Regions from separate parts of the Pantoea sp. RCC30.1 genome, predicted to be linked through region 1. Evidence: predicted binding sites of a transcription regulator. Region 1 holds the regulator's gene; the other holds the start of a gene.
What was found. The regulator PurR, encoded in region 1, represses purine synthesis genes. The targets are predictions, from matches to a motif close to CANGCAAACGTTTGCNTG.

Region 1 (4,229 bases):
GCGAGCCAGTCAGCCAGGCAAAGAAGCTGGCAGAACAGGCAGAGTAGATCAGCACGTTGCCGCTGTAGACCCGCGATTTCAGCAGCGTGAAGAAGCCCGGCTGCGCCTTTTTTTCACTTGCGGCTTTGCGAACGGTGGGCAGACGCAGCGTGGTCAGTATCAGCGCCATCGCAATCAGGGTCAGCACCAGGAAAATCGAACGCCAGTGGAAGTGGCCGATCAGCCAGGCACCCAGCAACGGCGCCAGCGCGGGAGAGAGCGCAACCAGCGGCATAATGGTGGCGAAGACTTTGTTGGCGCGCGCGGCAGGGTAGCGATCCACCACTAATGCCTGCCAGCTCACGGCCGCAGCACAGACGCCAATCGCCTGCACGAAGCGCAGCGCCAGCATCAGATAGATATTATTCACCCACAGCATGCCCGCACAGCCGATGCCAAACATGGCCAGTCCGGCCAGCAGCACAGGTTTGCGACCAATGCGATCGGAGAGCGGTCCCCAGAATAGCTGACCCAGGGCGAAGCCTCCCAGAAAGAGACTCATACTGGCGCTGATCAGGCCGGGTGAGGTATTAAAGGTTTGCTGCATCGCCCCGAAGGCGGGCAGGTACATATCTGTGGCTAAAAAGCCGAGCATGCTCAGCAGGGCAAGGTAAGGCATAAATCCTTTATTCGACAACATCTCATTCTCATTTTTGCAGGATAAACGCGGCAGAGTGTAAAAGGTGCGTTTGCTGCTGTGAAACGGTAATATTTGCCGATTGCTGTTAAAATTTTTGAAGGCAGATTATGTGGTCAGAATATGCATTAGAAGTGGTTGACGCGGTCGCCCGTGGGGGCAGCTTCAGCGCTGCCGCGCAGGAGTTACATCGGGTGCCTTCTGCCATCAGCTACACGGTGCGCCAGCTGGAGAACTGGCTGGCGGTGCCGCTATTTGAGCGTCAGCATCGTGAAGTGGTCCTCACCCCGGCAGGCGAGCATTTTGTCAGGGAAGGGCGCAGCGTCATCAAAAAAATGCTTGCCACCCGGCGACAGTGTCAGCAGCTTGCCAACGGCTGGCGCGGGCAGCTCAGCATTGCCGTTGACCGTATTGCAAAGCCTCAGCGCACCCGGCAACTGGTTAAAGATTTCTATCGCCACTTCCCCGATATGGAGCTCATCATCAGCTATGAAGTCTTTAACGGCGTCTGGGATGCGCTGGCCGATGGCCGGGTGGAGGTCGCGATTGGTGCCACGCAGGCAATCCCGGTGGGCGGACGTTTTGCGTTTCGCGATATGGGCACTCTCAACTGGCGCTGCGTGGTCGCGCCGGATCATCCGCTGACGCAGGCGAGCCAGATCGATGATGACACGTTGCGAAGCTGGCCATCACTGGTGCTGGAAGATACCTCGCGTGCGCTGCCACGCCGTATGACATGGACGCTGGATAACCAGCGCAGGCTGGTGGTGCCGGAATGGCAGACCGGGCTGGAGTGCGTACAGGCGGGATTGTGTGTGGCGATGGTGCCGGGTCATCTTGCCAGGCCACTGCTGGACAGCGGCCAGCTGGTTGAACTGACACTGCCGGTGGCGTTCCCGGACAGCCCCTGCTGCGTCAGCTGGGCTGAAGATCGCGCATCACCGGCAACAGGCTGGTTGCTCAGCTATCTGGGTGATGCGCAAACACTTAATCAGGAGTGGTTAAGCGAAGATTAACGGCGATAGTCGCGGAATGGACCATCGGCCACGGAACGGCGTTCAATCAGCGTAGGGTGGACTTCAATCGTTTGTGACACTTCACGCTTACTGGTGATGCGGTCCAGCAGCATATCCAGCGCTTTTTCACCCAACTGGGCTTTAGGCTGATGCACGGTCGTCAGGGCCGGTGCGAAATAGCGGGCGTTGCGCACATTGTCATAACCGATCACCGAAATATCCTGCGGGACGCGCAGGCCCATCTCGTCGGCGGCGCAAATCGCGCCCATCGCCATGATGTCACCGCCGCAGAACACCGCCGTTGGACGCTGTTTCTGCGACAGGATCTGCTGCATCGCCTGATAGCCTGACTCCGGCTCGAAGTCACCCTGCACAATCCACTCGGCACGCGGTTGAATACCCGCTTCTTCCATCGCCTTCAGGAAACCGGCGTGGCGTCCTCCACCAGTGTTGCGTTCCATCTGACCGGGGATAGCACCAATATCACGGTGTCCGCGTTCAATCAGATAGCGTCCAGCCAGATAGCCGCCCTGGAAAGCATTATCGAGCACCGTGTCGGTGAAGTCGGCGCGCGACTCGCCCCAGTCCATCACCACCATTGGGATATTACGGTTCTCTTCCAGCATCTGCAGCAGATCGTCCGGATATTCAGAGCACATCACCAGCAGACCATCGACGCGTTTCTGCGCCATCATGCTGAGGTAGGCGCGCTGCTTTTGCAGGTCGTTATGCGCATTACCCAGAATCAGCGTATAGCCTTTGTCAAAACAGTGATTTTCAACCGCTTCAATAATTTCAGCAAAATAGGGCGCTTCGCTGGAGGTGGCAAGCAGGCCCAGCGTCCTGGTGTGGTTCACTTTCAGGCTGCGCGCGACGGCGCTCGGCGAGTAGTGAAGTTCTTTTATCGCCTGCCAGACCGCGTTGCGTGTCTCTTCAGCGACAAAGCGGGTTTTATTGATGACGTGCGAAACGGTGGTCGTTGAGACGCCGGCGCGTTTCGCCACATCTTTAATTGTTGCCATGAAAATCGGACTCCAGTGCTTATCTAACTCTATGATAAGCGTAGTGTTAAACGTTTGCGTCTGCTCAGGGTTTTTTCCGCAAAAATGCAGCTTTTCTTGCCCGTAAACAGGCCGCTGGCGGAGAATAAATGCCTTAAAAGATGCGCAAACGGAATCAGAGTTGCGCGCGTTGCGCAACAGAGGCGGGATTCTAACAAGGCTGGACGGATAAAACGAGATTTTTACCGGGCTGTGTGGGAAAATGCCATATCCCTACAAATTGTGTGACTAAGGAGCAAACAATGAGTACCGATCTTAAACTGGCGTTAATGACCACCGCAGGCTGTCTGCTGATGATTGTGGCCTTTAGTTTTACTGCCATTCTGCACTAATAAAAAAGCCGGGATTATCCCGGCTTTTTCTGACTGTTCTGCTGCTCAGCGTATAGTTTTTGGCGTCATCACCCGACGGGCGCCAATGTAGTGGCGCTGCCAGTAATCTTCTCCTAATGCGCTGATCTGAATATCTTTACCGGTACGTGGCGATTGAATAAACTTGCCATCGCCCAGGTAAACGCCGACGTGGTCCGCAGTACCGCGACCGTTAATGCGGAAGAAGACCAGATCGCCTTTCTCCAGCGACTCGCGTTTAATTGGCGCTGCGTCACGCAGGTGATACATCTCGTTAGCGGTACGCGGGATCTTAAACTTCACCAGATCTTTATAGGCGTACCAGACCAGACCGCTGCAATCGAAACCAGTATGGGGTGACGTGCCGCCCCACTGATAAGGTTTACCCAACTGGCCCATCAGCTTGGTCATCGCGGTTTCACGTGCCTTCTGATAGCGCTGACGGTGGGATTTGCTCATTTTAATTGTGCCAGGTTCGCTGGTGGTGACCTCAGCGGTTTTTAGCTGGCGCTGATGACCATAGCGTTTCTTCTCTTTATTTTTTTCTTTGCTTTTGCTGATACGGGCGGTTTTAAGCGAGGTCTTCTTAGCAGGCGTCTGTTTCGCAGTGAGTTCGACTTTTTTCTGTTTTTTAGTTTTGAGTTTTTGAACAGGGCTGAGGCGAGTCTTTTTCGTCACCGTTTTTACCTGGCGACGTTTGCGGCGCTCATCGTCGCGCGCACTCTTTTTTTCTGCTTTATGCGTACTGACGTTCACCGGCGCGTGCGGTGAAGCAGCAGCGACGTTGAAAAACAGTTGCGCAAAGGCCAGCATCAAAAGCGTAATGATTAAACGCATAGTCCGTTGATTAGTTAAGTTGTCAGGGCCACTACGCACCGCGACAAAGTTGAGATTAATCTGATCCAGGATCAGCGCCCAGGCCATTCTAGTCCAGTTCTTTTAAAAACTGTAATGCCTTTTAATATTAATCTTTGCAACCCACGTAATCGCGCTGAAAATGAACATTTTCAGCGTCTTATATCAACGAAATTATTACGAATTATTAAACTGTTACCAGCTGTTAATAATCAGGGATTCAGGCGTCACGAAGCTGAACTTAACAATGATGGCGATTTAATCGGGCAGC
Region 2 (4,229 bases), on a different contig from region 1:
TGATGGCGGCCAGCTGGCCGGGCAACGTGCGTCAGCTGGTTAACGTGATTGAGCAGTGTGTCGCGCTGAGTTCATCGCCGGTGATCAGCGATGCGCTGGTGGAGCAGGCGTTGAGCGGCGAGAACAGCGCGTTGCCGACTTTTGCAGAGGCGCGCAATCAGTTTGAGCTTAACTATCTGCGTAAGCTGTTGCAGATGACTAAAGGCAATGTGACCAACGCAGCACGTCTGGCTGGACGCAACCGCACGGAGTTCTATAAGCTGCTCTCTCGTCATGAACTGGATGCCAGTGATTTCAAAGAGTAGCGAAGGCTGTGAAGTGATACCGGCAGGTTGCCTGCTCAGGCCCAAATCAAAATGGGTGCGGTCAGCATAATCTGACAGCGCTTGCGGCAACCTGAAGAATCCCGGATATTACCGCCCGACAGCGCCAGCAACATTTATACTTGATAAACCCTCTGACCATGGAGGGAGTGAAAAAGGGTCTGACATGAAAAAGATTGATGCGATTATCAAACCATTCAAACTCGATGATGTCCGTGAAGCCTTGGCGGAAGTGGGCATCACCGGCATGACCGTGAGTGAAGTGAAGGGCTTTGGTCGCCAGAAAGGGCACACCGAGCTGTACCGCGGCGCAGAGTATATGGTCGACTTTTTACCTAAAGTAAAAATCGAGATGGTGGTGGGCGACGATATCGTTGATACCTGCGTCGAGACCATTATGCGCACTGCGCAGACCGGCAAAATCGGTGACGGTAAGATCTTTGTCTTCGACGTGGCGCGCGTCGTGCGTATCCGTACTGGCGAAGAGGATGAAGAGGCGATCTGATAGTCTTTTTATCAGCGCTTTATCAGCATAAAGAAGCCCGCGCTGCGGGCTTTTTTTATGCCTCAATTACATGCCTTTATGCGGGCCAAAGAGTTCGTAATGAATGCGTGCGTCTGCCACACCAGCATCACGCAGTTGCGCCACCACATGCTGCATAAAGGGCAGCGGGCCACAGAGGTAGAAGTGGGTGTCGGGTGAGGTGAGACGTGCGGCGAGCACGCTGATATCCATCAGGCCCTGTGCGTCATAGCGACCGGCATCCACAGCGGCGGGATCGCGATACCAGACCTGACTGACGAAATCGTTGAGCTGCGCGCCAGTAGCATTAACTTCATCGCCAAACGCATGCTGCTTGCCATTCTCTGCGGCGTGCAGCCAGCTGACTGGCGCGCGGTGCTGGCGAGCCGCCAGTGCATGCAGCATCGCCAGCATCGGCGTCTGACCCACGCCCGCGGAAATCAGCGCTACTGGTGTGGCAGGATCGACTTCCAGGAAAAAGTCGCCATGCGGTGCGGCGAGCATCAGCTCATCACCCACGTTGCCATTCTGATGCAGCCAGCCGGAGACGGTGCCCTGCGCCTCGCGTTTCACTGCAATCCGATACTCTTTGCCGTTGCTGAGATGCGTCAACGAGTACTGACGAATCTGGTGGTGTTCGAAACTGGCGGGTTGCAGATGTACTGTCAGATACTGACCCGGCTTAAAGGCGGCTACCGGGCCGCCATCTACCGGACTGAAGGTAAAGCTTTTAATCACCTCGCTCTGCTGCTCAATCGCGCTGATGCGAAACGCACGTTTGCCACGCCAGCCGCCGGTTTGCTGCTCAGTCGCCTGATAAATTTCCTCTTCACGATTGATGAAGACATCTGCCAGGACTCCATAGGCCCGGCCCCAGGCAGCCAGTGCCTCTTCGCCTGGATTCAGCAACTCTTTGATGGTTGCCAGCAGATTTTCACCCACGATGGCGTACTGCGCAGGCTGAATATTCAGGCTGGTATGTTTCTGCGCAATCTTTTCCACCGCCGGCAGTAGCACCGCCAGATTTTCCAGATTTGCGCCATAGGCGCAGATGGCATTGAATAGCGCTTCGCGCTGATTGCCATTGCGCTGGTTGTTCATATTGAAAACATTTTTGAGTTCAGGATGGTGCGACAGCATGCGGTCATAGAAATGTGCGGTAAGCGCAGGGCCACAGGCGGCGATGGCAGGTAGGGTCGATTTAACCGTGGCGATAGTGTGTGCATCAAGCATAAAAGCGGCCTCTTATTTAAAGTTGTATTTTAAATGTATCTTATAGTCGTCTCGTCTGCGATGTAAATAACCCGAGGAAATTTCTGGCTGTTTGAGTGGCAACTTTTAGGTGCATCCTGAGAAATTGCCGTCACATTCTGAAGAAAAATTGTGGCGTTCGAACAGGGTGAAAAGGTGTAAAAAAGCCCTGCCAGCAGCCAGCCAATCGTTTGCGTAAAAAGAGGCGGTTCACCCTACCTTCACCTGTTAAAACGGTTTACACTGTGGGCCTTCGCCCCTGAAGGGGGGTAAATACCGTCAGAAAGTTAGCTGAGTCAGGAGATCCGGATGTTAAAGCGTGATATGAACATTGCCGATTACGATGCCGAGTTGTGGCAGGCGATGGAGCAGGAGACAGTGCGTCAGGAAGAGCACATTGAACTGATTGCTTCTGAAAACTACACCAGCCCGCGTGTTATGCAGGCACAAGGTTCTCAGCTCACCAATAAATACGCTGAAGGCTATCCGGGCAAACGCTACTACGGCGGCTGTGAGTACGTTGATATCGTTGAGCAGCTGGCCATCGATCGCGCAAAAGAACTGTTTGGTGCCGATTACGCTAACGTGCAGCCACATTCAGGTTCACAGGCTAACTTCGCGGTTTACACCGCGCTACTGCAGCCGGGCGATACTATCCTGGGGATGAACCTGGCGCACGGTGGACACCTGACTCACGGCTCACCGGTTAACCTGTCCGGCAAACTCTATAACGTGGTTGCTTACGGTATCGATGAGACCGGTAAAATTGACTACGACGAACTGGCTGAACTGGCGAAAACCCACAAACCAAAAATGATCGTTGGCGGATTCTCAGCTTACTCCGGCGTCTGCGACTGGGCGAAAATGCGCGAAATCGCGGATAGCGTCGGTGCATGGCTGTTTGTGGATATGGCGCACGTTGCTGGCCTGATTGCTGCAGATGTTTACCCAAGCCCAATCCCGCATGCACACGTCGTGACTTCTACCACCCACAAAACGCTGGCTGGCCCACGCGGTGGCATCATTCTGGCGAAAAACGGCGACGAAGATTTCTATAAGAAACTGAACTCTGCTGTCTTCCCTGGCGGTCAGGGCGGTCCTCTGATGCACGTTATCGCCGGTAAAGCGGTTGCTTTCAAAGAGGCGATGGAGCCGGAATTCAAAACCTACCAGCAGCAGGTGGCAAAAAATGCCAAAGCGATGGTTGAGGTGTTGATTGAGCGTGGCTATGACATCGTTTCTGGCGGCACCCATAATCATCTGTTCCTGATCGATCTGGTGAGCAAAAACCTGACCGGTAAAGAAGCCGATGCGGCGCTGGGCCGTGCCAACATCACGGTTAACAAGAACAGCGTACCTAACGATCCGAAAAGCCCATTTGTCACTTCCGGTATCCGTATTGGTACACCTGCTGTTACGCGTCGTGGTTTCAACGAAGCGGACGTGCGCGAACTGGCTGGCTGGATCGCCGATGTGCTGGATAACGTCAATGACGAAGCGACCATTGAGCGCACCAAAAAGAAAGTGCTGGAAATCTGCAGCCGTCTGCCGGTCTACGCTTAATCGTTAACCTGTTGTGAGACAGCATAAAAAGGATGGCAGTTGCCATCCTTTTTTATTGCCTGTCGCGCAGGGCTCTGCCAGAGTAGCGCCCACTCATGCTGCCAGGCAGCAAACCTGCTGGAGGGAATATGGCAATCGGCTCCGCCAGATGGCTCGGATTGGGCTACTTCACGTACTTCTTCTGTTACGGCATCTATCTGCCATTCTGGGGCGTGTGGCTGAAAGGCACCGGCCTGGATGCTGAAAAGATTGGCCTCCTGCTCGGTTGTGGCATGGTGGCACGCTTTGTCGGCAGTCTGCTTATCGCTTCTCAGGTCAAAAATCCTTCACGGTTGATTATGGCGCTGCGTCTGCTGGCGCTGATGACCTGCCTGTTCGCCGCCGGTTTTTGGGTGGGTGAGCAGTGGATGTGGCTGCTGACGGTCATGATCGGCTTTAACCTCTTTTTCTCGCCGCTGGTCCCGCTCAGCGATGCGCTGGCCGCTACCTGGACACAGCAGATTGGGCTGGCGTACGGGCCGGTCAGGCTGTGGGGATCGCTGGCCTTTGTGATCAGCTCCGCGTTAACT

Region 2: the regulator PurR is predicted to act here: its motif matches at 2,278-2,295, upstream of glyA (serine hydroxymethyltransferase).

What each region holds. Positions count from the first base shown of each region.
Region 1 covers NZ_JBXUHX010000017.1:45,580-49,808, forward strand. The annotation lists gene punC (purine nucleoside transporter PunC) at 1-679, opposite strand, end outside; gene punR (DNA-binding transcriptional activator PunR) at 787-1,692, shown strand; gene purR (HTH-type transcriptional repressor PurR) at 1,689-2,714, opposite strand; gene cydH (cytochrome bd-I oxidase subunit CydH) at 2,996-3,085, shown strand; gene AC2LB6_RS15720 (C40 family peptidase) at 3,131-3,940, opposite strand.
Region 2 covers NZ_JBXUHX010000008.1:85,365-89,593, forward strand. The annotation lists gene glrR (two-component system response regulator GlrR) at 1-305, shown strand, start outside; gene glnB (nitrogen regulatory protein P-II) at 490-828, shown strand; gene hmpA (NO-inducible flavohemoprotein) at 895-2,079, opposite strand; gene glyA (serine hydroxymethyltransferase) at 2,407-3,660, shown strand; gene AC2LB6_RS09560 (3-phenylpropionate MFS transporter) at 3,789-4,229, shown strand, end outside.